Regions from separate parts of the Aequorivita sediminis genome, predicted to be linked through region 1. Evidence: riboswitches for the same ligand, from Rfam matches in the RefSeq annotation. Region 1 holds a riboswitch; the other holds the start of a gene.

What was found. A riboswitch is a leader RNA that binds a small molecule or an ion and turns the genes downstream of it on or off. The one in region 1 is predicted to bind cobalamin.
Region 2: another riboswitch for cobalamin. It lies ahead of RT250_RS06325 (TonB-dependent receptor); the one in region 1 lies ahead of RT250_RS08480 (DUF5074 domain-containing protein).

Annotation. Positions count from the first base shown of each region.
Region 1 is NZ_JAVLSO020000004.1:9,114-25,891, forward strand. It holds gene RT250_RS08455 (sensor histidine kinase) at 1-1,136, opposite strand, end outside; gene RT250_RS08460 (response regulator) at 1,301-1,864, shown strand; gene RT250_RS08465 (FMN-binding glutamate synthase family protein) at 1,923-3,518, opposite strand; gene RT250_RS08470 (hypothetical protein) at 4,202-4,396, opposite strand; gene RT250_RS08475 (T9SS type A sorting domain-containing protein) at 4,641-5,615, opposite strand; gene RT250_RS08480 (DUF5074 domain-containing protein) at 5,612-6,904, opposite strand; cobalamin riboswitch at 7,297-7,528, opposite strand; gene RT250_RS08485 (S46 family peptidase) at 7,718-9,886, shown strand; gene RT250_RS08490 (M3 family metallopeptidase) at 10,033-12,156, opposite strand; gene RT250_RS08495 (HYR domain-containing protein) at 12,282-15,788, opposite strand; gene RT250_RS08500 (uracil-DNA glycosylase family protein) at 16,128-16,778, opposite strand, start outside.
Region 2 is NZ_JAVLSO020000003.1:35,408-52,185, reverse strand. It holds gene RT250_RS06350 (DUF4350 domain-containing protein) at 1-189, shown strand, start outside; gene RT250_RS06345 (AAA family ATPase) at 194-1,186, shown strand; gene RT250_RS06340 (DUF58 domain-containing protein) at 1,282-2,616, shown strand; gene RT250_RS06335 (hydrogen peroxide-inducible genes activator) at 2,734-3,672, shown strand; gene RT250_RS06330 (DUF5074 domain-containing protein) at 3,746-4,801, opposite strand; gene RT250_RS06325 (TonB-dependent receptor) at 4,807-6,639, opposite strand; cobalamin riboswitch at 6,670-6,931, opposite strand; gene RT250_RS06320 (ABC transporter substrate-binding protein) at 7,075-8,223, shown strand; gene RT250_RS06315 (FecCD family ABC transporter permease) at 8,223-9,254, shown strand; gene RT250_RS06310 (ABC transporter ATP-binding protein) at 9,254-10,048, shown strand; gene RT250_RS06305 (DNA recombination protein RmuC) at 10,146-11,456, shown strand; gene RT250_RS06300 (DUF8785 domain-containing protein) at 11,541-11,909, shown strand; gene RT250_RS06295 (T9SS type A sorting domain-containing protein) at 11,946-12,521, opposite strand; gene carB (carbamoyl-phosphate synthase large subunit) at 12,605-15,457, opposite strand; gene rpmH (50S ribosomal protein L34) at 15,562-15,723, opposite strand; gene RT250_RS06280 (DUF6263 family protein) at 15,923-16,778, shown strand, end outside.

The DNA of each region.
Region 1 (16,778 bases):
AATAATTGTTTTATCTCAATTCTGTACCCTGTTATTGTTGGTAAATGGTCGTGCTCTATTACAATTCCACGTTCTTCAATTACTACAGCGAAATCATCTTTAATTTTTTCTAATGTTTCATTTAAGTTCACTTCCTCCATCTGACCGCTTGTACCAATTCTGGAAAAAGAAAGGAGTCCGCTAATAAGGTTTCGCATTCGTTCTACTGCCCTATTTATGAAGTTAAAATACATTACAGCTTCCCCTTTTACTCGTTCCGGGAAATCTTCTTGAAATATTTCTAAGTAGTTTGAAACCGTACGTAATGGTTCTTGCAAGTCGTGAGAAGCTACGTAGGCAAAATGATCTAATTGTTGATTTTTTACGATAAGAGATTCATTTAATTTATCTGCCTCTTCTATAGCCTTTTCTTTTGCTTTAATTTCCTTTTGCTTTTCGGCATTAGAAATTTTTAAATCTTTTAAAGTGTGTTGTAAGTTTTTATTTGAACGTTCTAAATCGGACTGTGTTTGGAGAAGCTCTTCTATTAAAGGTCTAATCTTTTTTATTAAGTTAAACAGACTAAGGAAAACTATGATAGTAGCAACCCCCAAACCTGCTAGAATTATAAGCTTCCAAGTAGTAAACTTTCTAATTCGTTTATCAAGAATAACATCAGCAGTTATTAACATATCTTTCAAAATTAATGCTACATCATCATTAAAATGAACATCTCGATGATTATCATTCTCAATTGAAGATAAATTAGAAGTTGGATTTAATAAAATACTGTCCAACAATTTAAGGTTAGAATCCATTTTAGCCTCAATCGTATTTACCCGATTTACTTGTTGTTCTGTTTCACGAACTAAATATCTTAACGATTTTAATAATGTGTCGTATTCTTTTTCAGCTAACCTGAATTCTTCTTTATACTTAATATTATTAGTGTATCTATAGGTTAAGCCAAAGCTCTCCATTTTAGATATTGTTGAAGAAATTTGATCAATATTGTTTTTTACCTTCCAACTTTCAGCAATTTCATCGGCAGAATCAGCATTTTGCATAAATGAAAATCCTATTAAAATAATCACAAGAATTAGTGAAGAGACTAGTAATATAAAGTTAGTTAAACCAACTTTTCTGATTCTTTTCATAGGCAAATGGTATAAGTTGTAAAAAAAATACAGCTATCCTTTCAAAGGTAATGAACTAGATTTACATGACAATAATCCAAAAAATAATTTCAATTAATCCACCGAAAGTATAAAATGACAAAATAATTAGATAAATTTACTAGTCTAACCACAACCTATCCAAGATGGCTTTACCTGATAATATGAATTTTTTGATAGTTGAAGATTTAGTATCAGATACTTTTTTACTTCAACGACAGCTTAAAAAAATTTCAGTAAATCCTGAAATTCGATTTGTAGATAGCGAGATAAGTTTAATAAATGCTTTAAAAACATACATTCCAGATATGGTTATCACCGACTTTAAACTTATAGGAATGAATGCATTTGATGTAATTAGAATTTCTAAAAATTATAACGACAATATTCCAATAGTAGTTATCACAGGAAATTTAAAATACGAAGGAGATAAGGATAAATTATTAAAGAGTGGTGCCGAAGGTTTTTTTCTAAAAGAACCTATTAATACCCTTAATGAAAGGTTACTCCCGTTATTTGAGACTATTATAGCAAATAGTCAAGATAAAATGGACCGTATAGATAGGCAGAGACGAAAATACGATTCTAGCAAATCTCATAGCGACTTTTTAAGAGAATACACTTTTGGTGATGATAATGAAGATGATGATAAAGAGAACCAGAAAGAACCAACGATATTAGACAAGATAATGAACCTATTTAGGAAATAAAAAAGAGTCTGATTCTACAATAGAATCAGACTCTTTTTTGTCTTTAACTTATTATCGATTATGGGTGAATTCCCCAACGGTTTTTATCGGCGTAAGCGAAATCCATCTGATATTTTTTAGGAATATCACCATTTAGCATAGAACCTTCCTTAATAGACGGGAATAGCTCTTCGTAAGTAATCATTTCATTTAATGATACTCTTCTATAAATATGAGTACGTGTAAGATTTCTAGTTTCATCTACACCGGTAGCTCCTAATAATTCCACGAAATTCTTAATTGTTTTTTCGTGATAATTAGCAACACGAGTTTTCTTATCTTCTGGAACCAAACCTACTGTTAACTTAGGGTCTTGAGTAGTAATACCTACAGGACATTTATTGGTGTTACAAAGTAAAGCTTGAATACACCCAATAGCCATTTTCATACCTCTCGCTTGGTAACATCCGTCTGCTCCTAAAGCAATAGCACGAGCAATATGGAACGCAGAAGTAATTTTACCTGAAGCAATCACCTTAATATGTCTACGAATATTCATACCATTTAAGATGTTATGAACGAAATCTAAACCATCTAACAACGGTGCACCTACATAATTACTAAATTCTGGGGGTGCAGCTCCAGTTCCTCCTTCTCCTCCATCTACCGCAATAAAGTCTGGATACAAATCGAGTTCAACCATTGCTTGACAGATTGCAATAAATTCACTCTTATAGCCAATACACAGTTTAAATCCAACTGGTTTACCTCCCGACAACTCTCTTAGTTTTTGAATAAACTTAACCATTTCCATAGGCGTATCAAACGCAGAATGGTAAGGTGGCGACACAACTTTTACGTGAGGTTTAATATGTCTAATTTTAGCAATTTCCTCAGAGTTTTTCTCTGCAGGAAGTATTCCACCATGCCCAGGTTTTGCTCCTTGAGAAATTTTAAGCTCAATCATCTTAACATTAGGATGTTTAGCTTTTTCTGCGAATAATTCAGGGTTAAACTTACCATCTTCGGTACGGCAACCAAAATAACCTGTTCCAATTTGCCAGATTAAATCTCCTCCGTGCTTTAAGTGATAATGACTTAAACCTCCTTCTCCAGTATTATGGGCGAAATTTCCAATTTTGGCACCAGCGTTTAAAGCTTCTACAGCATTGGAACTGAGTGCTCCAAAACTCATCGCAGAAATATTTAAAATACTAGCAGAATACGGTTGTGTACAATCCTTATTACCGATCATTATACGTGGATCGTTATTTAAGGTATCAAAAGCCTTTGGTGCTATTGAATGACAAATCCATTCGTAGCCTTCAGCATATAGGTCTAATTGCGTTCCAAAAGGAATAGTATCTCTTACCCCTTTTGCTCTTTGATATACAGTTGAACGATCTACTCTATTAAAAGGACGACCATCAATGTCAGATTCAATAAAGTATTGATACAATTTTGGACGAAGTTCTTCAAGCACATAACGCAAACGACCGAAAACGGGATAATTTCGCATAATTGTATGCCGCGTTTGAAGTACATCGTAATACCCTAAAGCAGTAAATAAGAAAACGATTACAAAAAACACATACCATGAAGGGTCTAGGTAGTAGCCTAATGCAAAAGTTATTATAAGCAAAACACTCGAAAATATAAAGAATTGAGTACGCATAATTGGGATTTATTGAAATTGGGTCTATGTTTTATAGAATATATTAGCTCTTATAAAATATAAAATTCTGATAATCAGCAAGCTGTAGATTTTAAATATTAAGGACCAAATTACAACTTATTTCTCAAGATACTAATATGAAAATAGAGTTTTTAAATGCATTAATTTAATTGATAAATAAATGCCGCAAACTTTAATTCACTTAGATTCCTTTCAAAATAACTGTAATTATTAATTCAACAATAATAAGTTTTCTACTTAACTGAATAAAAGAGCAAAACTAATTATTCAATACCTATTCAACAACCAAATCACACCCTTTTAACTTGCAATTATCCTAATTGATTGAATACAAATTAGGTTAGGTTAAAATCATATGTTTTCACCTTGACTTTCATAAGAAAACATCAATAGTTTCCAACAAAACCATAGATAATATAAAAAGACAATTCTCAATTATTAAAATATAAATCAAAATATATCGATGTATTTTGTCTCCAGTTTTTAAATTAATATTAACAAAAGGAAAAGCTTAAATTTTAGCAAATAATTTGTGGACCAGACTTCAATTGATTAAGTATAATTTAGTAAAATAAAAAAAGCTTCCAAATTCTTAGAAGCTTTATTAATATCTAGAATATTTAAGATGTTTCTTAAACTAAGGGATAGAGTAATCTATTGAATTAAAATGTATATCGTATATTTTTAGATTTTTTCTTTTTTACAGTTGTATTTTTTTTCTTATTCCTGCCTTCTATTGTAGATTTCGATTTACTATTATTTTCATCACGGGTTTCATTTTTGGATAACTTTAGCTGCAAGTTTAATTGAGCTATCAAACTTTCAGTTGTACTGCGAAGTATATCTATCCTATTCATAGCATTTAATTTATTAGTTTTTATTTCGGCAATAAAATTAACACGAATAATATTAGATTTACCCTACATAACATTTTCTTATGCCTTAATTATCATAAACTTAACATTAAGGATGTAATATAGACAATTCAAATTTTGATTTGGCTGCGAGAAGTAGTGTTTTAAGCAAAACTTCACATATTTAATTTCTCCACATTTGGTTTAAAAAGCAATCTAGCTTCCTATTCAATCAAGATTAACAGGTTTATTGTTTCAGGAAACGATGCTGACTAACAGTATCATTAAAAATCAACATTAATACATATACCCCATTTGGAAGGTTGGAAACATCAATAAAATCATCTTTATTTAATTGTTTAGAACAAACCAAACGCCCACCCATATCATAAACTTTAGCTTGAGAAGAATTTGAGTTTCTGATAAAAAGTTGTGTAACTGCAGGATTAGGATATACCTGAAACTTCTTACTTTCTTTTTCCTCTACACCTAAAAGCTGTTCATTTATAACACCTACAGCATCCAGATCAAACCCACCTGAATGAAATGGGGTTGTAAAAGGATCGTTTATAATATTTCCATGACTATCATAACTTGCATAATTAGAATTTAGACTTCCCACAACATCTATTATCTTAATATGAGTAATATTATTTTTATCAAGTAGGGGATCTTCTTGTAATTCCGCAAGGTCGAATGGAGTTCCAAACATTGCCCGATATTTACCTGCTAGGTTATTTATATAGGTAGGATCTAATTCATCAAACCCTTCCACTTGAATCTCTGTTTGAGTTTGGCTATGAGAAGGAAATCTAAAAAAATCAATTCCGTTGGAGCTTACTTCAACAAAAGCTAATTCTAAATAAAAATCACTAAAACTATTTTCAAAAACCGCAAAATCAAAGCCAGGGCCATCTTTAATGGGTCTATCAAAAGTTAATATGGCTTGCCCACCATCCCCTAAGCTCACTGCACTATTTGTTGCAGGACCTAGCGCGTTATAAGGTTCTCCATAGGTTGCATAATTACTACCGTTAGCCTGATAATCCGGATTCGAAATATCTACATAACCTCTTTCAATACTAACACCTGTCGCCCAAGAAACAAAAAGGGCACTATCCGCTGCAATTGCAGTTGATCCAACCTGGCCGGCTGCAGGCGCATAACTTTGCGACTGCAGCGAACAAGTGGTTATAAGAAAAAAGATAAAAATCACTCTCATTTTACAATTAATTTCTCTGTCGAAACAGCACCTTCAAAAGCTATTTGCACTAAGTAAACTCCAGCTTTTAAGTCGTTTACCTTTACTGTTTCATTGCTATAAACTCCAGCTTTTACTAGTCTTCCTAAAGTGTCGTAAATGGAGAATTCGGCATTTCCTTTAATATTTAGCTTAAAACCATCTGTCGCAGGATTAGGGTAGATCGCGATGTTTTTCGCTACAAAATCTGACACCGATGCTGTTTGGTCTTCAAATTTATATACTCCATTTGGTAATTGGCCTACTGTGTATTCTGTTTCAAAACTTCCATCTTCGTTATAGACTAATACTTTCCCATCATTCACATAATTTACGGCATCGGTTAAATACAACTTATCAGCTATCTTATTAAACCCATAGGGAATTAGAACGTTGTTTGAGGATGTAATAATAAATGGCTGAGTTGGAAGTTCAGTATCCATCAATGACATTTTGTAGATATTTCTATTTAATACGTAATAAAGGTCAGTAGCATCTAGACCTAGAAATTCTGGATGATCTAAACCAGGGAATGTGAATTCTGTAGTGTTCTGATAGTCGTTTAGGCTAATTTTTACAATCTTTCCAGATGTTTCATTTCCTGAATAACTTGGACTTCCAGTGCAAAGAACATAAAGGAAGTCATCGTCAACGCGTAAGGCTGAAGGCACATCGCCCACAGCTACCTCAGTAACCTCGTTAGAAGCAGCATCAATAATTGAAATAGAATTCCCAAAACCATAGCCTCCTTGATGTGCAACAAATAGAACACCATTTTTCTCAACTATTTCTTCTGGTCCTTCAGCAACAGGAATAGTTGAAGTAACTTCATTTGTAGTTAAATCTATAACAGCAACGAAATCGTCGGAATTATTTCCTGGATCACCCCAATTTGTGACATATCCATTGTCACCGGAAAAGGCAATATTTCGAGGATAAACCATTTGGTCTGTGATGCTGGCCACCATCTCAAAAGTTGTTCTATTCATCACTTTAACCTCGTTACTATAATTTAAAACTACATAAGCAAAATCCTCTGTAAACCCCATTCCTTGACCAGTATCCCCTAATATCATACCCGGATTTTGATTTGAAAAAACGTTGTTTTCTAATACTCCACTTGAATTTAGAAATGAAACTGAAGCTGTTTCAGTTCCTATCATTCCTTCATTTAAGATAAATATTCCATCTTCATAGTTTTGAGAAAAACTACAAATACTAAATAATAATGTAGCCGCTACGGTAAGTAAGTTTTTGTAATAATTTTTCATGTTCACTTTTTTAAAATTTATTTAGATTTGAATTTATTTCAGATTTTGTTTACTCATATTCAATAACTTAATTTCAAATCAAGATTAAACCATTATTGATCTGCTTTGATTTACAAAAACTTAAACAGAAGTTTTTAAACGCATTTAGGTTGATTAATTTGATTATATCTAAGTGTCTATTTTGAAAATGTTTGTTGTGATATTTTCTATAACTTAGGCTAATTGAAAGCAGTGATAACAACAGCTTAGGATAGATTTTCTGAAGAATATATTTAAGTGCAGTCAGGTCTTTTCTCTGAGCGAATCTCAGAAAATAGATAGTAATACAAGTAGTTAGTTTACAGCAGTAATCTTTCATAAACCTGAAGCTTTTTACCCGAAAGCCATTGTTTTAAGTTATTTGGCATTTGGCAGGTCTCCTGGCTCGCGTCCTGTAATTTTCCTTCCCATTGGTTCCCCAACAGTGGATTTTGAAGTTTTAATTACAGACATCCCAATCTTGGGACTAAGCTTACAGTTGCGGGAACAGCTCAGGCTTTTATTAAGTGCAAAATTCACTTTTCCTGATTCCCTTTTAATTGTACTGAAATTTTTCAGCAACAAACCAAATGTGGCGCAAAACTAATCAAAATTTCCTTGTAAAATTTTACAAAACAAGAGATTTTAAAAAATGTAAAATGGCTTATATATCCTAATGTATACCAATGAAATAAGCAGCGAAAGTGAAGGTTAAATAAGTTATCGCACTTAAAAATCTTCATATTTGTTGTGGTATTCTTATCTTGCAGACTATTATTCTTTAAAAATTATTCTATGAAATTATTACGTGTACTTTTTATCTTTTTATCCGTCCCGCTCTTTGCGCAGCAAGGTGGTATGTGGATTCCTTCACTCTTAGAAGGAATGAATGAGTCTGAAATGAAAAATCTTGGAATGAAAATGTCAGCCCAAGATATTTACGATGTAAACAACGCTAGCTTAAAAGATGCGGTACCACATTTTAATGGTGGTTGTACTTCTGAAGTTATTAGTAACCAAGGACTTTTACTAACTAACCATCATTGTGGTTATTCACAAATTCAAAGTCATTCAACATTAGAAAACGATTATTTAGAAAACGGTTTCTGGGCAATGAATTTAAAAGAAGAATTGCCAAACCCAGGAGTAACAGCAACTTTTATCATTAAAATTGAAGACGTTACCACTCAGGTGATGAATGGGGTTACAGAATCAATGCCTGAAGCCGATAAACAGAAAAGAATAGAAGAAAATATCGCTCAGGTTTCACAGAGCTTTCCGAAAGAAGCATGGCAAGAGAACCGAGTGCGTACATTCTTTGAAGGAAACCAATATATGCTATTTGTAGTTGAAACTTTTAAGGACGTTCGCCTAGTAGGAACTCCACCTTCATCTATTGGAAAATTTGGTAGCGATACCGACAACTGGATTTGGCCACGCCATACGGGTGATTTTGCACTTTTTAGAATTTATGCAGACAAAAACAATCGCCCAGCAGAATATTCGGAAGACAATGTACCTTATACTCCAAAACACTTCCTTCCAATTTCATTAGATGGCGTAGCTGAAAACGATTTTACAATGGTTTTTGGATTTCCAGGAACAACCGACGAATATTTACCTTCATTTGCTATTGAGCAAATTATTAATACAGTAAACCCTGCTCGTATTGCAATTCGCGATGCTGCCTTAGCTGTACAGGATAAATATATGCGTGCTGACCCACAGATTAAAATTCAATATGCATCAAAATTTGCACGTATCGCAAACTATTGGAAAAAGTGGCAAGGAGAAACACTTGGATTGACAAAAAGTAATGCCGTTGGTATTAAACAGAAACAAGAAAAAGCGCTTACTAATCAAATAAACAAAAAAGGAAAGCAAAATGAATACGGAAATTTGCTACCACAATTTGAGAAGTATTACGCCGAAATTGAACCTTACAACTTAGCTCGTGAGTATTTCTTTGAAACGGTTTTAAGAAATGTGGAGTTACTTCGCACTGGATTTCAAGCTTACCAGCTCACACAGGTATATGATGCTAGAGGGGCTCAATCTTTTAAAGATAGAAGAGATAATATGATAGAGAGAATGTCTGGCCATTATAAAGACTACAGTGCAAAAGTTGACAAAGAGGTTTTTGAAGCTTTAATTGCTATCTATGCTGAAAAAGTTCCACAGGAGTTTTTACCTGCTTCATTTAATAACCTCGATTCAAAAGCATTAACTGAAGAGGTTTACAGCAAGTCTGCTTTTGTAGATTTCGACTCATTGAAGAAATTATTAGAAGGTGATGCCGAAACTGTAATTTCAAATCTTAACAACGACCCTGGTTTTAATGTTGTAAAAGATATGGCAGAAGCATATTTCGAAAAAATTGCGCCTAAATATGAAGAAATTCAACTAAACATTACTGGATTGCAACGTGACTATATGAAAGCGTTGATTGAATTAAGCCCTAAGGAAGATCGAATTTTTCCTAACGCAAATGGAACACTACGTGTTACTTATGGAAAAGTAGCGGGTTACTCTCCCGCTGATGCCGTTTATTACGAGCCAGTAACGCATCTTGAAGGAGTTATGCAAAAATACATTCCAGGAGATTATGAATTTGACGTACCTCAAAAATTAATAGATCTATACGAAGCTAAAGATTATGGCCAGTATGCTGAAAACGGCAAAATGCCTGTGAATTTTATCGGTACCAACCACACTACTGGTGGTAATAGCGGTAGCCCTGCTATTGACGCCCATGGAAACCTTATCGGTCTTAATTTCGACCGCGTTTGGGAGGGTACAATGAGTGATTACTATTACGACCCTTCTCTTTCAAGAAACATTATGGTTGATATTCGCTACGTATTATTTATTGTAGATAAGTATGCGGGCGCAACAAATCTTATTGATGAAATGAAACTTGTTCACCCCAAAAAAGGAAATAAGAAATCTAGGAAAAGGAAGTAATGAGCTACGGTTAGTTACTACAATTATTAGTTAAAAAAAGCCCCCAACTTTCGTTGGGGGCTTTTTAATTTCTATTCCACAAAATACAATGTTGTGGTTTAAGCATAATTTGATAAGTTATTGGATTACCCCATAATAACTACTTCTTATTTTAATCCTCTTGCTTTTAGCATAGGCTCAATTTTTGGATCGCTACCTCTCCAAGCTTTGTACATTGATTCTAGCTCCATAGTATTTCCTCTTGAGATTACCATATCTCTAAAGCGCTGTCCGTTTTCACGTGTCATCCCTCCATTCTCTTCAAACCAGTTGTAAGCATCGTGGTGAAGCATTTCGGTCCAAGAATACGAATAGTAACCTGCAGCGTAACCTCCAGCAAAAATATGTGCAAAATACGTTGAACGGTACCTAGGAGGCACAGCGTGAACTACATCCAATTTAGTTCTATTTAAGGCGTCTTTTTCAAATTTAGCAACATCTTCTATCTTTTTATCAGCTGCAATAGTATGCCATTGCATATCTAAATTTGAAGCTGCCAGGTTTTCTGTTAGACTATACCCCTGATTAAAAGTGCCAGAATTTTTAATTTTATCAATTAGTTCCTGTGGAATCTTTTCTCCAGTTTTATAATGCATTGCATAGTTTTTCAATACTTCTGGATACAAAGCCCAGTTTTCATTGAACTGTGATGGAAACTCAACAAAATCGCGAGCAACTGCTGTTCCTGAAAGTGAAGGGTATTGTTGGGCTGCAAAAAACCCGTGAAGCGCGTGACCAAATTCGTGAAACATAGTCTCTACCTCATCGTAGGTTAATAGTGCAGGTTCATTTCCAGCTGGTTTTGGATAATTACATACATTATATATAACTGGTTTTTTGTTGTAAAGCTTAGATTGTGTTACAAAATTAGACATCCATGCTCCTCCTCTTTTGCTAGGGCGAGCAAAGTAATCTACATAAAAGAGCCCAAGTTGGTCACCATTTTCTTCGAATAACTCATAAACCTTTACATCATCATGATACACAGGAATGTCGGTTCTTTCTTTATGAGTAATGCCATAAAGTTTGTTTGCAGCATAGAAAACACCATTTTCCAACACGTTATACATTTCAAAATATGGCTTAATCTGATTTTCATCTAGATCGTATTTTTCTCTACGTACCATTTCAGCGTAATAATTCCAATCCCAAGGTTCTAAGGTAAAGTCTCCACCTTTAGATTTAATCATTTTTTGAATTTCATCGGCTTCAACTTGAGCCTTAGCAGTTGCAGCAGCAATTAATCCATCAAAAAACTTATTAATTGTTGCTGGACTTTTTGCCATTGTTTTCTGTAGACTCCACTCAGCATAGTTGTTAAATCCTAATAGTTTTGCCTTTTGTGCGCGAACCTCAACTAATTCTTTTATAATTTCACTAGTGTTATTTGCACCCTGATCTGCCCTGTGATATGCAGCTTTAAATAATTTCTCACGTGTAGCTCTATTTTCCAAAGACGACAAGAGCGGCTGTTGGGTAGTATTTAACAAAGCTACTGTCCAACCTTTTCCATTCTCATTTTCAATCGACTTAAGATAATCTTCATCTAATCCAGCCAACTCTTCTTTATTGGTAAAAGTAACTGCACCTGCATTGTTTGCATCTAAAAGCACTTTACCAAACCTATTGGTTAGCGTTGCAATTTTTTCGTTAAACTGCTTTAGCTGGTCTTTATCCTCTGAAGAAAGGTTTGCCCCTGCTATTTCAAAATTCTCGTAATACTCTTCTAAAAGTTTTAACGATTCAGCATCTAAATTTAATGATTCTCTCTTATCGTATAAGGTTTTAAAACGTTGAAACAACTTATCGTTTAAATAAATCATATCGTTCTGCGCAGCAAATTTTGGAGCCATTTCTTCTTGAATAGCTTGTAAGGTTTCGTTAGTATGTGAACCTGTTAGCGCATAAAACACTTGTGAAGCTCTTTCTAACAATTCTCCACTTTTTTCCAATGCCAGAACTGTATTTTCAAAAGTAGGTTCCTCTTCAGAATTTGCTATAGCCTGAACTGCATTTTTCTGCTCTTCGATACCCTTAAGTAACGCTGGCTTATAGTGATCATCATTTAACTTTGAAAAATCTGGAGCACCATAAGGCAAGGTGCTTTCAGAAAATAATGGATTTTCTGTACTCATTTCATCTTCGCTTTTACTCTTATTCTCTTTCTCTTTAGAATTGTTACAACCTACCACTAGCAACGCTAGGGTAAGAAACGGAATAACTTTTTTCATTATGTTGATTTTTTTATAATATAACTGTAAAGATACGTAATAACCTTTCGCTACAAAATTGAAAACCCCTTCAGCAAAAGCTGAAGGGGTCTCCTTTTTTTTGATTGGTTATTTTATAGTTTGAATTATTCTACAATCAATCGCTTAACAGTACTTACGTTGTCCCCAACAATCTGAACAACATACACTCCTGTAGCAAGAGTCGAAATATCAACTGCTTTCTCGCCTTGCATTGCGCTTAGATTTATCTGGCTAACCATTTTGCCACTCACATCGAAAATTGTCATCGACTCAAGAGCAATATTAGTCTTATTCACAAGGTTTACCATTGTGCTAGCTGGGTTAGGATACAGTGTAACTCCAGTTTCTAAGGAGTTTTCATTAGCACCAAGCACTGTTTCAACAGTAAGTTCGAAGCTACAAGTAGAAGAATTTCCATATTCATCTGTCGCAGTTAAAGTAATTGTATGTACTCCATCTGGCAAGGCTGCTCCAGGAGCAGGGTCTTGCGAAGTAATAGTAACAGGGTCTGTACAATTATCTATAGCAGTAGCTTCACCATTTGCAAAGTAATCTGGAACGATATAATATAAGTTTCCAACACCAGGGTCAACGGTTTGATCTGCAGGACAAGTAATTTCTGGGCCTAATAGATCAACAACATTTACTTCTGCTACACATGAAGCAACGTTTCCACTTGCGTCACTCACAAATACCGTTACCATTACTGGAGTACCTATATCTGCACATGTAACAGTTGTTACATCAGTAGCAATAGTATCTATACCACAAGCTTCATCAATGTTTGAAAGTAATGCATATGGATCTATGGTAGCAGTTCCATCCGCGCCAAGAGCAACATCTATCATGTTACCAGTTGCAGAAGTCTCGTAAGTAATCTCGAAGTTATCAACTCCAGCACCCCATCCCCATGAACCTTCATCGTCAAAAGTAAAACGAACTTGAAGGTTGGCATTTGCGTATGGCATAACATCTATACTACCAGAGTTTGTAGGATCGGTATCAACTTCAACAAAAAGAATTTGCTGCCAAGCTGCACCATCGTAAACATCTACTGTAAGTGTACCATCACCAGCGAATTCCTGTAATGCGTAGTCAAATGATACAGATGCAGTAACAGCTCCAGTAATATCGTATGCTGGAGAGATTAATGATGCCATGTTTACTTCCCCACTACCAGCTGCATCGTCATTAAAGATTGCTGCATTTGTAGGGAAATCTCCTCCTGTAGGCATATCACCAGATCCGAATGCCCAATCTGCGTTACCGCTAAGTACCTCAGTTGTCCATCCAGAAGGTATTGTTGATCCTTCAAATTCTTCTAATTCTGTAGTTACAGGCACAACACCACATGTAATTACTGGTGCGATGTTATCAATAACATTTACAACGGCTGTACAAGTTGCAGTATTTCCGCTAGAATCGGTTACAGTAACTTCTACTATGTTTTCACCTAGATCGGCACATGTAAAATCAAGTCCTGAACCACCACTTGTTACATAATGAACTGTACCATTAAATACTCTTGGTGCAAAAATTGGCGTTGTAAAAGGCGTATTAGAGGCAGCCCCTAAAGACATAGACATATCAGCATTAGAGAAATTTTGATTACTTCCATCACCATTTGTATAATAATGACCATGAGTAGCATCTAATACCAATGCAATACCGTAAGTAGTATTTGCACTTAATGTAATAGGATTATCTAATACAGCATTAGATGGAGCGTCTTGTCCTGCACCTGTTCCAGAACCGACTGCAACAGCTGTTCCCCATGCGGCGGCATTGGTCTCATTGCCAACATAAGTCCCTACTAGAGTGTAAACATCCATAGTAAATGCACCTGGGTCTGCGGTATTGATATCAATTTCAGTAACATCTAAGTCGCTTGGACCAACTGTGATATCAAAATATACAGCACCACCCATAGCTCCATTATTTCCAGAAGCAAATAGACTTGTTAAAGAGCCTTGAGCTCCTCCACCAACACCTCCAGCGGTAATTGTGTATCCACAAGCTTCTGTAACACCTGTTACAAGATCACTAGGATCAATACTTGCTACACCATTAGCATCAAGATATACGTCTAGTCCACCACCTGAAGCAGCTTGATAGTTTAGTAAGAAGTTGTCTACACCGGCACCCCAGTTCCATCCTGTTTCATCATCAAAAGTGAATTTAACTTGGAAGGCATTGTTTATATATGCAGTTACATCAATTGCACCAGTGTTTGTAGGGTCGATATCTGCATTATCAGCTAAGAAAACTTCTTGCCAAGCAGCTCCGTCCCAAACTTCGGCACGCAATAGACCTAAACCTGCGAAATCTTGAAGTGCATAATCGAATGAAATATCTGCAGCAGTTGCTCCTGTTAAATCGTAAACTGGAGAAATTAACTCTGCAATATTGTCTTCACTTCCAGCTGCGTCGTCATCAAAAATGGCGGCATTAGTCGGGAAGTCTCCTCCAGTTGGCATCTCACCTGAACCGAAAGTCCAATCTTGAGAACCTAAAATTATATTAGTTGTCCATCCCGCAGGAACAGAAGCCGATTCAAAATCTTCAGATTCTGAAAAGTTTCCAAATCCTCCAACACAGAAAACCTCTGGTGCAGTAGTATCTTGAACAGTAACGGTAGCAGTACAGGTTGATGAATTTCCTGAGTTATCAGTTACCGTTAGGGTTACCGTATTTTCTCCAATCATTGAACAGTCGAAACTTGAAACATCTAGAGTATAGGAAGCAATTCCACAATTATCGGTAGAACCATTATCAATATCTGCACCTGTAATTGAAGCCATTCCAGTTACAGAATCAAGATCTACTGTGATGTCTTGACAAACCGCAATAGGAGCTTCGTCATCTATTACATTTACTTCAAACTGGCAAGTAACAGTATTTCCATCACTATCAGTTGCAGAATACTCAACTACAGTTACCCCTAAAGGGAAGTCACTTCCACTAGCAGGACCAGCAGTTTGAGTTGTAGGAATCGCACCATCTTCAGTATCAAACGCAATCGCATCACTGAAATTCACTGCTGCAGTACATACGCCAGCCTCAGTATAGGCTGTGATATCCGTAGGACAAGAAATAACAGGTGGATTACCAACTACGGTTCCAACATTTACAGTGTAATCTTCAACTTCTCCAAAAGAGAAAGTACCACAAGGTCCAGGATCTGATGCTCCCCATTTCAATTTAATTCTCATACGAGTAGCCCCAAGTGCGGCAGAAGCAGGAACCGTTATATTCATAGTATGAGGTCCATTAGTTCCAATAGGACCAGCGATGTTATACGCCTCACCAGCATCGTCTAAAACACCGTTTTGATTCCAATCGATAAATGCATATAAGTAATCACCACCATCAGGATCTATGGTGATTGATAATTGCTCAGTTCCTCCAGGGCTAAGACTTGCAACCATACTTGTAAAATCGCTATATCCTGGATGAACGGTAGTAGAATTATTTATGCCCGCAAAGGTAACATTTGTAATTTTTTCATATGTGGTACTGTTTCCAGCAGCAGCACAATATTGGGCATTGGCTTGCCACCCCAAGGAGGTAAGAAATAATGCCATTAAGGTTAAAAAGGTAATTTTTTTCATAAAACATAATTTAAGTTAATAGTTAAAATCACGTTAAATGTACAGCATTTTATATTAATTGACAAATTATTCTGAAATGCATAATTAAAATATTAAACAAGTCGCAATTTTATTAATAATTTAAGCTGTTTTTCTAAAATAATCACACAAATATCTTCTTTACAGATATTTATGAAATCAGGAGAATCAACTCTAAAAATTTTACAATATCTCGACTAAAATCAATTTTGTATTAGCTCACTGTTAAAACAAGTTGTTCTTTAATTATTATAGGCTCCAAAACAAAACACGAGTTTACATAAAATGAGCTAACCGATTTACGTAACGTAAACAGTAAAACTAGAAGAATGGTTTGTACTGTTGTACTCGGAAATCTATTGTAGTTTTTTGGGGGAATTCTGCTTTCATTTTTTTATACGAAGCTAAACTTCCTACTGCCCTATTTGCAGCTCCAGATGGAGCTATGAGTGAAACTGTTATTATTTCTCTTCCGTTATTTGGCAATTGAAAAGTATGTATGCGGGGTACTTTGTTTGAAATTACCTTAAGTGAAATATTGTACTCTTTTAGTTTTCTTCTAAAGAAGTATTCTGGACCATTTTTACTATTTCCTCCGGTAAAAAGCAAGGTATCAATCTTTGGGTTCTGCTGGAGTATGACTACCAAATCACGTAGCTCTACATCCCTCATTCCAATATCTGAAGCATCTACCTTGTCTCGTTTTGCTGAGGCTACCATATCACAAACACCAATTCCTCGATTTATAAGAAATCGTTCACGTTGTTCTATGGCTTCAGCAGTATTTTCGAATTTTAAATTCAAATCGAATATTTTGTCTAAAATAACCCACAATTGCCCATCACGACTTCCGTAACAAAAATCTACGTCTCCTTCTTTTAATTCCCCTGTAGTGAACCGTGGTGGTGGCAACGTTCCAACAATCAACTTAGTTGCTGTTTCAGGAATAAATGGAGGATATGGATGTATATG
Region 2 (16,778 bases), on a different contig from region 1:
GCAAAATACTTTTTGAATACGAATGCTATTACTGAAGATGTTATCAAGAAATTAGCTTTAAAGAGTGGAAACACTCTAGAAAACACTCAAAAATTGATGCATCTTATTAAAAATTTAAAAGAAAGATCTGTTCATAGCGAAGCCGACTTGCTTGCACTAAACAAACAAATAGAAGAATTTAGATTGTAAAATTATGGAAAATACACAGGAAAATCCGTTAGAGTTTAACTCGCGAATTGATTTAAAAAATTTACAGGAAGCCACCGAAAGAATAAAAACCGAACTGGGAAAAGTAATCGTCGGACAACATGATATGTTGGAAATGCTAATTATTTCGATACTTAGCAATGGTCATTCCTTAATTGAAGGTGTGCCAGGAGTTGCAAAAACTTTAACTGCCAAACTCTTAGCCAAAACCATGTCGGTGGACTTCAGTAGAATTCAGTTTACCCCAGATTTAATGCCGAGTGATATATTAGGTACTTCAATATTCAATGTAAAAACCAACGAATTTGAATTTAAAAAAGGTCCAGTTTTTTCAAATATTATTTTAATTGATGAAATTAACCGTGCACCTGCAAAAACTCAAGCTGCTCTTTTTGAAGTAATGGAAGAACGTCAAGTTACTATGGACGGTAAAAAGTATGAAATGAAACCTCCCTTTTTGGTTTTCGCCACCCAAAACCCGGTAGAGCAAGAAGGAACATACGCACTACCTGAAGCGCAATTAGACCGTTTTCTATTTAAAATTAATGTGCCCTACCCTAGTCTAGAAGAAGAAGTTCAAATTTTAGAGAATCAACACAGTCGTAAGGATAAGTTGGTTTTAGACACTATTTCACCCATACTTAACGCACAAGAAATCGCCGAGTATCAAGACACAATTAAGCAAATAATTATCGAGAGTAATTTACTGAAGTATATTGCCGCTATTGTTGATAATACGCGTTCTAACTCAAACTTATACTTAGGTGCCTCGCCAAGAGCTTCTCTAGCAATAATGAATGCTTCCAAGGCACTTGCAGCTATTAACGGCCGTGATTTTGTTACTCCAGACGATATTAAGAAAATCGCTCCATCGGTACTTCGACATAGAATTATGCTTACCCCAGAACGTGAAATGGAAGGAATTACAGCAGACAAAGTATTGCAACAAATAATAGAAACTATTGAAATCCCTAGATAATCTTAAAATCTATTTTGCTCAGTCTTTCCAACCCAGAATACTTATTGTTAGTAAAATGAAAATAATAAAATAGAAATCCTGATTAAAATTATAAATTGAAAAAATTCCTTAAAAGCTTATACTTAAAACAGCGATTTTTTATCGTGCTGTTCTCACTTGTAGTTTTATTTGTGGGGGCGTATTTCTTTCCGGAATTCTTTAGCGTAATTAGGCTATTTTTCTATTTGTTTATACTAGCAGTAGTTTTTGACATTTTCGTACTCTATCGAAATAAAATTGGAATACAGGCTTACCGAATTTTACCTGAAAAACTTTCCAATGGCGACGAAAATCCGATTGAAATAAAAGTTATTAATCGATATCAATTTAAAGTTTCACTAAAAATTATTGACGAATTACCCGTACAATGGCAGATTCGTAACTTTAAAATTGAAGCGATATTAAATCCTTCAGAAGAGAAAACTTTCACCTATCAAGTTAGACCCACAGTGCGTGGCGAGTATCACTTCGGAAACTTGAATGTATTTACTTCTTCGGTATTAGGACTAGTTGCACGAAAGCAGCTGTTTGCGGCAGAAGGTATGGTTCCTAATTATCCATCATTTCTTCAGCTTAAAAAATATGATTTTATAGCTTTTTCCAATAAACTAAAATTATTTGGCCTTAAAAAAATAAGGAGAATTGGCCACACTATGGAATTTGAACAGATTAAAGACTATAATATTGGAGACGACATAAGAAACATTAATTGGAAGGCTACTGCCAAGCGCAATAATCTAATGGTTAATCAATTTCAGGATGAAAAATCGCAGCCAGTTTATTCTGTAATTGATAAAGGAAGGGTAATGAAAATGCCATTTAATAATTTAAGCTTATTAGATTACGCTATAAATTCGACTCTTGTAATTTCTAACATTGTATTAAAGAAGCACGATAAAGCTGGAATGTTCACTTTTTCAAGAAAAGTAAGCGATAGAGTTATAGCCCAACGTAGAAATGCGCAAATGCATTTAATTTTGGAAACACTTTACAATATTGAAACAGATTTTTCAGAAAGCGATTTTTCTCGTTTATATGTAGATGTAAAGCAACATATTAAGCAACGAAGCCTTTTATTACTTTATACAAATTTTGAAACCATGGATGCGCTTCATCGCCAATTGCCGTATCTACAAGCAATAAACAAAACACATCTGTTGGTTGTTATTTTCTTTGAAAACACTGAATTAAAATCATTTTTAAATAAGGAAGCGAAAACCACGCATCAAATTTTTGAAAAGACAATTGCCGAAAAATTCATTTATGAAAAGAAACTTATCGTAAATGAGCTTCACAAATACGGAATTCAATCGATTTTAACTTCACCGGAAAACCTTACGGTAAATACTATCAACAAATATTTAGAGATTAAAGCCAGAGGGATGATTTGATTAATAATTTCAATTTCAAATATTTATTCATTTCATCACAACCAAGCCTGCTTTTATCTTAAGGCAGAAATAGAATTATTTGATAATAGAGTTATATTTGTATAAATAAAGTTTACAATGACAATTACTCAATTAAAATATGTATTGGCTGTAGCAGAGAGCCAAAACTTTACAAAGGCCGCTGAGAAAACTTTTGTTACTCAGCCTACGCTTAGTATGCAGATTCAAAAATTGGAGGAAGAACTTGAAATTCAAATTTTTGATCGTACAAAAAAGCCGATTGAACTTACCGCTGTTGGTCAAAAAATAGTTGAACAAGCCCGTAATATCGTTAACGAATCTGAACGAATGCAGGATGTTGTAGATCAGGAAAAGGGCTTTATTGGTGGTACTTATAAACTGGGTATTATTCCCACAGTAATGCCAACATTACTTCCTATGTTTTTAAAAATTTTCTCAAGTCGTTATCCAAAGGTTCAATTAAAAATTGAGGAGTTGAATACAGATGAAATAATCACTAAGATTAATGATGGATATTTAGATGCGGCCATTGCTGCAACTCCTTTAAAACAGGAAAGAATTAAAGAACGCCCTATATATTACGAGCCGTTCGTAGCCTACATCCCAGAAAATCACCGATTAGCATCTAAAGATACTATAGAAGCAAAAGATTTAGACATTGAAGATGTATTATTACTAGAAGATGGGCATTGTTTTAGAGATGGAATAATTAACCTGTGTAAAGCTTCGAAAAATGGTAGCTTCGAAAAGTTCCAACTTGAAAGCGGTAGTTTTGAAACACTTGTAAAGCTGGCTGACGAAGGTTTAGGGATGACACTTCTACCCTACCTTCACACATTAGATGTTTCCCCTAATCAAACCATAAACTTAAAATACTTTAAAGAACCGTCTCCTGCTCGTGAGGTAAGTTTAATTTACAGTAAAAGTGAACTTAAAATGCAAATCACTAATGTGCTATACGACGTTATATCAGGTATAATTCGCGGTGCGATAGCTTTTCAAGATGTTAAAATAATTAGTCCTTTAAAGAAATAATAAGCAAACACTTCTAAACTAAAAAGTCCATTTGAAACTAATCAAATGGACCTTTTTGGCTATATAAAAACAATTAATTGTTGAAATAAATTCCACCAGGAACTATTCCTGTTTGAAAATCCTGTATTTGTTGATTTGTAGAAAGGTCATAAATATATAGCGAACCTTTACTAGCAAAATCACCCGCGTCGGTAGCGTAAAGCTTACCATCATTAGCTTGTAGTGCATAAAAGTATCCTTCAATAATGTCTATTCCTGGTAATGTTACTGATGAAGCATTTACCTTGTAAACTTTGCCATCTAAGCTGTAAAACAAGTTATCGCCGTCGATTGTTAAATTACTTGGGTGTTGTGTTGTTTCAAAAGCAAAAGTTTCTGAAACTTGCCCAGATGATAGATCAATTTTCACCAACGAACCTGCAGTTTCAGTTCCTGCATAGCTAGGCATTCCTCCGCAAAGTACATAAAGATTATTGTCTTTAACTACCATCGAATTTGGAACATCACCTACAGTAATAGTACTCTCTACAGTAGTTCCAGAAATTACAGAAATTAAATTATTTTGTCCATAACCACCTTGGTGAGCTACATATACTTTATTGTTGTGAGAAATCATTTTTTCTGGTCCAAACCCTACTGAAATATTCGCAGAAATTTCATTTGTTCTCAAATCAACAACAGCTACATAATCATCAGAGTTGTCGTTCGGATCTCCCCAATTTGTAACATATCCCTTATTCCCGTCAATACTTTCAAAAAATCGTGGATTAACAAGTCCGGTTGTAATAGAGTCTATAGCTTCAAAACTATAACGGTTAGCTACCATTATTTTATTCGAGTTATTTACAACTATGTAAGCGTTTTCGTTATTAAAACCCATTGATTGTACAATATTCCCAAGTTCATTACCATTCACAGTTCTATAAATATTCTGTGAAACAGTTGCATAATCGTTAGATATATAAGTTATAGAACCACTTCCATTCATAAATGGCCCTTCGTTTGTTACAAGAACACCATTCTCATATTCAGCAGGTTCATAATCTGGCTGAATGTCGTCGTCACTACTACAAGCGACAAAGAATAATGTGGTTAGCGCGAAAAAGATTGATTTTTTTATTGTTTTCATTTTGGTTATATATTAAAATTTAAAAATATTTCTATGTTTCTTGATGGCATGGGTCTGTAGGCTACATTTTCATAATAGGTATTAAAAACATTTTTCACCCGACCGCCTAATTTTATATTTGGATTAAGAGGAAATGTGTAATCTGCACCAAGATTAAACAAACTATAAGCATCCACCACATCACTGTTATCGGTAGTTGTAAAAGCTTCTCCATTAAACAATCCTTGTAAATAAATTGAAAGCTTTTTATAGCTATATGTTACCGAACCAGCTGCTTTGTGATAAGGTACGTAGATTAATTGTTTCTCTTTTTTCAAATCCTTAGCCTTAGTATAGGAATAGTTGGTATTTAAATTTAAATACTGTGATTTCCCTACTTCCACAGTATAGTCAAAAGTAACTTCAGCTCCAAAGTTTCTAGTTTCACTTATATTTTCAGGTTCCCAAATACCACCACTTCTTGGGGTCCATTTAATTAAATCCTCAGATTCAATGAAATAAGCAACAACATCAACATTAAGTTTGCCAAAAGAAATTTCTTGCCCTAATTCTACTTGGTATGAAGTTTCTGGCTTTAAGTCAACATTTCCACCGGCATACCAATAAAGGTCGTTAAATGTTGGGATTCTGTAGTTTTTAGAACCATTTATTCGAAGTGAATAAACGTTGGAAACCTTATATTTTGCATCTGCTGAATACAGAATCGGGTTGTTATAATCATTTAGAAACTCTTTTCTAATGTTTAATCCATAGTTAAAATCATCTGAAACTTTATGATTTAACAATAAAACTGCAGCCAAGGTTCTACGGGAATTATCGCCAACATTATCACCGTTTCCATTTAATAAAGTGTATTCAGCTTTTCCGTTTAATCTAATTTTATTTTTAAATAACACCTCTGTTTGCAATCCACCAATAAAAGTATTTGCTTGACCTTTATCGTATTTTGATTTTTGACTATCTGGAATATACCTAAACTGTTCGTACAGGTGTGCAAAACTAGCTTTTGTATTAAATATTCCTATATGTTTTTGTAACTGCCATAAATTTCTGGTTGCAATATCTTTGTATGCATCTTTTCCTATAGTACTCAAGCTACCAGAAAAATTTCTATCGTTGTACACATACTCCGAATTCCAAGTAACAACACCATTTCTTATACGTCGAGCTTCATTTACTTTGGCTGAAAAACGTAAAAACTGCCCGTGTTTATTTATTTTATCCTTTCCTACATAGTCATAATCATTTTCTGAACGTAAAAAGTCTACACCTACATTTAGATAATGATTATCCCAAGTTTGAGTAGTATTTGCATTTGCAGCTATAGTAGAAAAGCTTCCGTAGCGCAATCCTACATTGGTTTTATTTATTTTTTTAAAAGTATACGTATTGTTTAGATGAATACTACCACCTACGGCTCCACTTCCATATTGAACTCCTCCACCACCACTTCGAATTGATATTTCATCGTAGTTTAAAGGAGAAATCACGTTAAAATCAGTTTGACCTGTAAAAATTGAATTTATACTAATTCCATTCCAAATAACTGCAGTTTGCGAAGCATTTGTTCCTCTAAATGATGGAGATGAAACCATCCCAAATCCATTCTCTTTAAAATAGATTGAAGAGTTATATGTAAGTGTTTCAGTTAATGATGTAGCGTTTCGTTCAACAATCGAATCATTTACTTTTTCAACCTTAAATCCTTTAGAAAAGTGTACAAGTTTTGAGTCGGTAAGCAATACTTCAGGTAACTGCTGAATAGTATCCAATTGTGCCACAACTGAAGTTGAACACAAGAAAATAGCCAAAATAATATGGTATTGTAGATTTTTCATAATTCAACCTTTATCCCGAAAGTTTGATATTTTTATGTTATGTATCTGGCAGGTCTCCTGGCTTGTCTTTTGTGCTACCTTCCCATCTCTACGATTATGAAGACAGTGGTTTTGAAGTATGCACGCCTCAAATTACATCGAGGCAGACTCACAGTTGCGGGAACAGCATAGGATTATTGATTTTATTTTATAATGCCGAATTAAACATTCGAGTAAAAAGCATTAAAATCGTTTACCTATTTCCCTTTTAAGAGCATTTTTAAATATGCTCACCAAAATTCGATGCAAATATAGTCGTTAATTTCAGCGTTGAAAAGAAATTATAGTAAAGATTAGTTATTGAAGTCTCTGAATAATATTTAAAAAATAAGCTATTGAATCTTTCTACAACTTTGTGATACCTTTGCGCATATCGAAAACATTAAATAGCCAATAATGCCAAATTTTAAAAATCTTGTTGTTTTATTCTTTTTCACTTTAGTATTTGTCTCTTGTAAAAATGAAACTAAAGAATCTATTAAAAGTGTTTCAGTTAAAGGTGAAAAACTGGAAGTAAAATATGCTAAGGGCTTTGAAATTGAAGCATTCGAAGGTTATAAAACTATTACTTTAAAAAATCCTTGGCCAGGGACCGATAAAATTTTTACCTATGCTCTTGTTGAGAAAAATGCCTCCCTACCAAATCCAAAAAGCTATGATGCAGTGGTTGAAATTCCCATTGAGCAAATAGTTGTAACTTCTACTACTCACATTCCTTCATTAGAAATGTTAGGTGAAATAAATGCTTTGATTGGTTTTCCTAATTTAAACTATATCTCTTCGGAAAAGACTAGAGATCGAATTTCAAACAATGAAATTAAAGAGTTGGGTAAAAATGAAGATATAAACACTGAAATTCTTATCAATCTTTCTCCCGATGCTGTTATTGGTTTTGCTGTTGATGGTAACAACTCTGCGTTTTCAACAGTAGAAAATGCAAGAATTCCTGTTCTTTACAATTCAGATTGGACAGAGGTTTCCCCTTTAGGAAAAGCTGAATGGATAAAGTTTTTTGGTGTACTTTACAACAAAGAAAAAGAAGCCGACAGTATTTTCAGTAAAATTGAATCGGAATATAATTCTGCTAAAAATTTGGCTTCTAAAGCTAAAAATAAGCCGACCGTAATTAGTGGTGCTATGTACAAAGATGTTTGGTATATGCCACAGGGAAATAGTTGGGGCGCACAGTTTATACAAGATGCGGGCGGAGATTACCTTTGGGTAGATTCTGAAGGAACCGGAAGCCTTTCTTTAAGTCTAGAATCGGTATTGGACAAAGGTATTGAAGCAGATTTTTGGATTGGCCCAGCGCAATTTAATTCTCTAGAAGAATTAAATGAAAGCAGTAAAGCTTATACCCAATTCAAAGCATATAAAACTGGGAAAGTATATTCTTATAGTATGAAAAAAGGTGAAAAGGGAGGTGTAATTTATTACGAATTAGCTCCAAATAGACCAGATTTAGTGCTAAAAGATTTAATTAAAATTCTACATCCTGAAATGTTGCCAAATCATAAATTTCATTTTTTCGATAAACTAAATTAATGCAGACTTCGCCATCATATCGAATTCATTTTTTGGTACTTCTACTAGCGCTGCTCGCTGCATTTTTGGTTAATTTGAGTATGGGTTCTGTTTCAATTCCACTTAAAGAGATTATTTCGGTATTTATTGGAAAAGGCTCAACAAAGGCTACTTGGGAATATATACTAATTGATTATCGGCTCCCAAAAGCAATTACAGCAATGCTAGCAGGAGGCGGATTAGCAATTTCGGGATTGTTGATGCAAACCTTATTTAGAAATCCTCTAGCAGGTCCATTTGTTTTAGGTTTAAGCAGTGGAGCAAGCTTAGGAGTTGCTATTTTAATTTTAGGCGCAAGTGCATTTGGAGGCTTTTTTGGAACAATGTTACTAAGCCAATGGAGCTTAGTTATCGCTTCTGCTTTAGGTAGCTTTTTAGTGTTGTTGGCAGTGTTAGCTGTAACATTCAAAATAAAGGATACTATGGCTATTTTAATTATCGGACTTATGTTTGGGAGTGTTACTACAGCGGTAGTTTCGGTACTCTCATATTTTAGTAATGCAGAGCAGTTACAGCAGTATATTTTTTGGTCATTTGGCAGCTTAGGAAATCAGTCTTGGCAAGGTGTTACTATATTAAGCATATGTTTTTTAGCCGGGCTAATCTTGAGCATCATAAGTAGTAAGTCTTTAAACACTCTACTACTAGGAGAAAACTATGCGAAAAGTATGGGAATTCACATTAAAAAAACAACCTTTATAATAATATTAGCAACAAGTGTTTTGGCAGGAGGAATTACGGCTTTTGTAGGCCCGATTGCCTTTGTAGGTTTAGCAGTACCGCATTTGGTACGACAGTTTTACAAAACTTCAAATCACCTAATTCTACTTCCAGCTGTTCTGCTTTGTGGGAGTTTATTAATGTTAATCTGCGACACTATTGCTCAATTACCCTTTAGCGAGTTCACCTTACCAATTAATGCAATAACCTCATTAATAGGTGCCCCGGTAGTAATTTGGCTTTTAGTTCGTAAACGTAAATTATTTTTTTAATGGCTTCAGAAGAAAAAAATATCATTTTAGAAGCTAAAAATCTTGCTGTTGGCTACTCCAATAAAAAGAGGGATTCTGTTATTGCTAAAGAGATTAACTTTTCAATTAACAAAGGTGAATTAGTTGGACTTGTAGGCGCAAATGGAATTGGGAAATCTACCCTCTTGCGAACATTAACTGGTATGCAACCCCCATTAAAAGGCGATGTGTTTCTGAATGAAAAACACATAAACAACTATACTTCTTTTGAGCTTGCAACTGAATTAAGCGTTGTGTTAACTGAAGCTCCAGCTTCTAAAAACTTATCCGTTTTAGAAATGATTTCTTTGGGTAGGCAACCGTATACCAATTGGATTGGCATGCTAACAGAAGAAGATAAAATTGCCATAAATTTTGCTTTAGAAGCAACTGAAACTACTACTCTAGCCCATCGAAAATGTTTTGAACTAAGTGATGGACAGATGCAACGAGTAGCTATAGCAAGAGCAATAGCGCAGGATACTCCCATAATTATTCTAGACGAACCAACAACACATCTCGATATTTATCATCGCGCTTATGTTCTAAAGTTATTAAAGAAGCTAGCTTCAGAAACCCAAAAAACGATATTCTTTTCTACCCACGAAATAGATTTGGCAATTCAACTTACAGATAAAATGTTATTAATGTCAAAAGGTGAAAATTATTTTGAAAGTCCGTGTAAACTAATTGAATCGGGAAAATTCGATGCTTTATTTCCAAAAGAAACCATAGATTTTGATAGAAAAACTGGACGTTTTATTATTAAAAGTTAATGGGTTTTAAAAATTCCGATTACTTTTAACTTCTTATCTTTATTCAAAATCGAAAAAAGCTGAAACATCCTTACCATAATAACTTAATTCTACAAAATTGAACGAAACCCTTGTATTCTTACTAATTGCAGTAGCCTGCCTTTTTATTGGAGCATTAATTGGCGGCTATTTTGCTCGTTTAAAAAGCAAAGTTGAAACTAGTAAAATTGAAGAAAGACTTCAAAATGCTAAGAAGTTAGAAGACCAATTAAATGAAAGATTAAATACCCTTACTTCTGAAAAAGAACTTCTACAAAAAGAAAAGGAACTGCTAAACATTCAGTTATCTCGTCAAAGTGCAGAGTACGATGCACTTTATGCTGAGTTGAATAAGGAAAAGGAACGTTTTAACAACTTCGAGAAAGACTTTGAAACTAAATTTTCAGTATTAGCTGATAAAATTTTGATTGATAAAACTGAAAAATTCACTGAAACCAACAAAGAAAATATTGAGGGAATACTAAAACCATTGAATCAAAAAATTAAAGAATTTGAAGAGAAAGTTGGGAAAAACAATATTGATTTTGTAAAAACACATGCAGAATTAGGGAAACAACTTCAATTACTTAATGAGCAAAATATAAAAATTAGTCAAGAAGCCGATAATCTTACAAAAGCATTAAAAGGCGATTCGAAGATTCAGGGGAATTGGGGTGAAATGATATTATCTAGGGTTTTAGAAGAGTCTGGTTTAGAGAAAGGTCGTGAATACACAATTCAAGACAGCCATGATAATCCTGAAGGTGGGAGATTGCAAACCGATGTTATCATTCATCTTCCCGATGGTAAAAAAATGATAATCGACAGTAAAGTTTCACTTACCGATTTTGAAAGATACGTTTCGGAAGAAGATGAAAAAATGAAGCCTGTTTATCTTAAAAAACATATTGATTCCATTAAAAAACACATCCTTACCTTAAGCGAAAAAAAATATTATCACGCTATTAATGACAGTCCAGACACCATTTTTATGTTTGTTCCCATCGAACCAGCATTTGCAATTGCAGTTGCCAATCAAAAAAACTTATACCAAGAAGCTTTTAAACGAAAAGTTATGATTGTTACACCTTCTACGCTTTTAGCCGCTTTGCGATTGGTAGAAAACTTGTGGGAGAACGACAACCAAAAGAAAAACACTCTTGAGATAGCAACAGAAGCCGGTAGACTTTATGATTCGTTTGTTAGTCTGCTAGATGAGCTAAACAAGATAAAAAGGCAATTAGGCACTGTTCAAGGCTCTTTTGACAATGCTTTGGTAAAACTTGAAGGAAAAGGAAATTTAGTGAGAAGAGTAGAAAAACTAAAAAAGCTTGGCGCGATTACAAGTAAAAATATTGATCAACAATTATTGAAAAACTCTGAGGAATAAATAAGGCAGAAATGTGAAATAACACTATATTTTTTTGACAAATATCCTCTTTTAGTCCACACAAAATTTATGTACATTTATTGAATGAAAAAAATTCTATTCATAATTCTAGGAAGTTTAACAGCATTGTTTATTCTTTACTTTGCATTTTTATATTATGTACCCTATAGTGAAGGAACTCGTGCTGGAGAATTAATAAAATTTAGTAATCGTGGAGTGGCGATAAAAACCTGGGAAGGTGAGATTAGTCAAGGTATTAGCGGTGCTCAAATATTTTCTTTTTCTGTTTTAGACAAAAACAAAGAGGTTATCGAAAAGCTAAAAGAATATCAAGGCAGCTATGTTAAGGTAACCTATATTGAACGCTATGCTTCTTTTGCAATTTGGGGAGACACAAAATATTTCATTACGAAAGTAGAAAAAGAAAATTCGCCCCATTTTAACCGAAATTAACCTGAGGCGAATTTTATTTATTGAATCCTTAGTTGACTATTTTTTAGCAATCTTCAAAGTTGTTTGCATACTTCCTGAAATTACTTTCAGAAAATAAAACCCACTGTTAAGTCTACTCATATCCACTTGAACGTAATTACTTCCTCCTTTTCCTTCAGAAATTAAGGATCCTAAAACATTGTAAATTTGATAACTATCTACTTTAAAAATTGAAGCAATAGTCAAATCTGTTTTTACTGGATTTGGATAAAAGTTTAGATTTTTAATAAACTTATCTTCAGTTGAAAGTTTATTTACTACCGTTACTTTGCCCCGTAATGTCGAATTACCGTGACTTTGATATTCGGTTACACCCGTTTTATTGAAGGTATATGAAAATCGGCTTTTTGAATCGGTTAACAATCCACTATCAAATTCTTCACTTCCTCCGTAAATACTGCTAACACTTTTTTGAGAATTATCTTTCCAAGTCCACAAAACTGTATCACCAACTTCTATAGTAGGACTTGCCACAGATTCATTAATTCCTTGTCCCCATGGAATTTCCACAACATTCTGCGCAGTGAGAATGTTTACGGTTAAAAAAAATAAGAACAAAGTAATTTTATTCATAAAAGTTTGACTTGACGAGTTAACAATCTAATTTAATCAAAAAAATTAACATAAAAAATAGATATTCAAGAAGAATACGGGGTCTATTTACTTAAATACATTTTTCTCCTTGCGTATAAATCGTAAAAAGCATCGTCCTTTAAGCTATCAATAAATAAGATACTCTCTCCTGTACTTTTCATTTCAGGCCCTAGTTGCTTATTTACATTAGGGAACTTATTGAAACTAAACACAGGTTGCTTAATAGCAAATCCTTCAAGTTTTGGATTAAAGTCAAAATCAGTTACTTTATTATGACCTAGCATTACCTTGGTTGCATAGTTTACATAAGGTTCGCCATAGGCTTTAGCAATAAATGGAACCGTTCTAGATGCACGTGGGTTTGCTTCAATAATATAAACTATATCATCTTTTATTGCAAACTGTACATTTATAAGCCCTACAGTTTTTAAAGATTTCGCAATTTTTATGGTGTGATCTTTTATTTGCTGCAACACAAATTCTCCAATATTAAATGGAGGCAATGTGGCGTTAGAATCTCCAGAGTGAACTCCACAAGGTTCTATATGCTCCATTATTCCAATTATATATACATTTTCACCATCACAAATTGCATCTGCTTCTGCTTCAATTGCACCGTCTAAATAATGATCTAGAAGTAATTTATTATTTGGAATAGTACGAAGTAAATCTACAACGTGCTCCTCTAATTCTTGTTTGTTGATTACAATTTTCATTCCTTGACCTCCTAATACGTAAGAAGGACGAATTAATAATGGGAAGTCAAGTTCATCAGCTAGTTTTAGCGCTTGATCTGTAGTTTCAGCTACTCCGAATCTTGGGTAAGGAATATCATTTTCTTGTAAAAGTTTTGAGAAACTTCCACGATCTTCAGCCAAATCAAGTGATTGATATGTTGTTCCAATTATATTAATTCCATATCTGTCCAGCTTTTCAGCAAGTTTCAGTGCTGTTTGACCACCTAACTGAACAATTACCCCTTCTGGTTTTTCGTGACGAATAATATCGTAAATATGTTCCCAGAAAACTGGTTCGAAATACAGTTTATCAGCAACGTCGAAATCTGTAGAGACAGTTTCTGGGTTACAGTTAATCATTATTGTTTCATATCCACATTCTGCAGCAGCTAAAACACCGTGCACACAGCAGTAATCAAATTCAATACCCTGCCCTATTCTATTTGGACCTGAACCAAGAACAATAATTTTCTTCTTATCGGTTACTATACTGTCATTTTCAGCATATGGCTTCTCGCCCTCACGCTGCATATCATTCTCAAAAGTTGAGTAATAGTAAGGAGTTTCAGCTTTAAATTCTGCCGCACAAGTATCTACTAATTTATAAACGCGTTGAATATTCATCTCCTCACGCTTTGTATAGATTTGGCTTTCTAAGCATTTCAACATATGAGCAATCTGACGATCCCCATAACCTTTTTGCTTGGCTTCCAATAACAATTCTCTTGGAAGTGTATCTAAAGTGTAGCTAGAAATTTCTTTTTCAAGAAGGAAAAGTTCTTCATATTGACGAAGGAACCACATATCAATTTTAGTGATCTCGTGAATTCTACTTAATGGAATTCCAATTTGAATAGCGTCGTAAATCACAAAAACACGATCCCAGCTCGCATTTTTCAACTTATCTAGAATCTGCTCGTAATTGGTATATCCTTTTCCGTCAGCTCCAATTCCGTTTCGTTTAATCTCAAGCGATTGCGTAGCTTTATGAAGTGCTTCTTGGAAAGATCGGCCAATACCCATAACCTCTCCAACTGACTTCATTTGAAGCCCTAAAGTGCGGTCTGATCCTTCAAACTTATCGAAATTCCAACGTGGAATTTTTACAATTACATAATCTAAAGTAGGCTCAAATAAAGCCGAAGTAGATTTAGTAATCTGATTGTTTAATTCGTCAAGGTGATAACCAATCGCAAGTTTTGTAGCTATTTTAGCAATAGGATATCCTGTTGCTTTAGAAGCTAAGGCAGATGAGCGTGAAACACGAGGGTTGATTTCAATTGCAATAATTTCTTCATCGTTATCTGGGCTAACTGCAAACTGCACATTACAACCGCCGGCAAAATCACCAATACTACGCATCATATGAATTGCCATATCGCGCATTTTTTGGAAAGTGCGATCGTTTAGCGTCATTGCAGGTGCAACTGTTATAGAGTCACCCGTATGAATTCCCATCGGATCCATATTTTCAATTGTACAAATAATTACAACGTTGTCGTTGTTATCACGTAACAATTCTAATTCGTATTCTTTCCAGCCTATTAAAGCTTTGTCTATCATAACCTCGTGTATTGGAGATATTTCTAGACCTTGCGATAAAAGTTCGTCAAAATCTTCTTCTCTATGAACAATAGAGGCTCCAGCCCCACCAAGGGTGTATGACGCTCTAATAACTAAAGGAAAACCAAATTCCTGAGCTATCTCCTTACCTTCTAAATAAGAAGTTGCAGTAGCCTGTGGTGCCATACCTACTCCAATCTTCTCCATCAATTCTCTAAACTGCTCTCTATCTTCAGTAATATTTATTGCGTCTATATCTACACCAATAAGTTTTACATTAAAATCCTTCCAAATTCCTTTTTCATCGGCTTCAATACATAAATTTAATGCTGTTTGCCCACCCATAGTTGGCAATACTGCATCAATTTGAGGGTGCTCCTTTAGAATTTTGACAAGTGATTTTGTTGTAAGCGGTAGTAAATAAATATGATCGGCCATTGAAGGGTCGGTCATAATTGTAGCTGGATTACTATTAATTAAAATAGTTTCGATACCATCTTCACGCAATGAACGTAAGGCTTGCGAACCAGAGTAATCGAACTCACAAGCTTGTCCAATTACGATAGGCCCAGAACCAATAATTAAAACGGATTTAATGGAGGGATTTTTAGGCATTTTTTAAAAGGTTTTTTTTAGTGTCGCAAAATTACGACGCTCTTGGGTATAAAAAAAGGTGTTGCTTAGATAAACAACACCTTTTTATTTATAACTTATAAACATTATTTTTTGTGACGGCCTTCTGATGAAACAGAAAGTTTCTTTCTGCCTTTCGCTCTGCGGGCAGCTAATACTTTTCTTCCGTTTACAGAAGCCATACGCTCTCTAAAACCGTGTTTGTTTTTTCTTTTTCTCTTTGATGGCTGAAATGTTCTTTTGCTCATTTTAATATGCTTTAACTTCTGTAATATTTTTTTTAAATACCACTTTACTTAAAGTGGGCGTGTTTACCGTAGCTTTTTATCTGCTTAGGCGGGTGCAAATATACAATCAATTTTTATTTTCCCAAATCTAAATATCAATTTATTTTTATTTGTTTTTCATACCTTTGTCGGCCTTTATAAACTCTCATAGTTTCAACCAATGAAATCAATCTACTACATAGTCTTTTTTTTAATTTTAGGAAGCTTACACAATGTAACTGCACAAGAAAAACTTCAGTACAATTTTAAAAAGGGAGATGTATTTATGATTGAACAAAACGCTATTCAAAATATAACTCAAAATATTGACGACAACCAACACCTTATGACCAATACCTTATACGGGATTTTTAAGATGGAGGTTGTAAATGTTTTAGACAGTAAGTTTGTATTAGATGTTAACTTTGAAACTTTCAAATTAAAAATAGACTCCAATATTTACGGTGTGTTAACGGATATTGACACTAGTATTCCTGCAAATGACGACAATATAGAGGCAAAAATTTTTGAGGGCTTAGTGGGACCAAAGTTTCAAATGATTTTATTGCCAACCGGTGAAATAGAATCTATTACTGGAACTGAAAATCTTGTTGAAGGTATGATAAATAATACTGAAGATATCGATGATTTCACCAAAGCAATGATGAGAAAAAGTGTTGAAAAGGAGTTTAACAACCATGATATGGTTGAAAGCATGCAACAGTTTACATTTATTTATCCTGAAAAATTAGTGAAAATTAATGAAACTTGGGAAAATACTTACACTGGTGATTTTACAGCGAATAACACTTGGATGTTGAAGAATTACTCAACAACAAAAATCAACCTTGAATCTGATGCGATAACTAAGCTAAATACCACTGAAGATTCTGTAATTATGGAATTATCTGGTAATCAAAAAACAAAAGCTGTTACAAACTCAGCTACTGGATTCATTGAAACGATGACCGTTACTCAGCAATTAGAAGGAGTATCTATTGCTCTGGACATGAACAATATAGAAATACCTACAACGC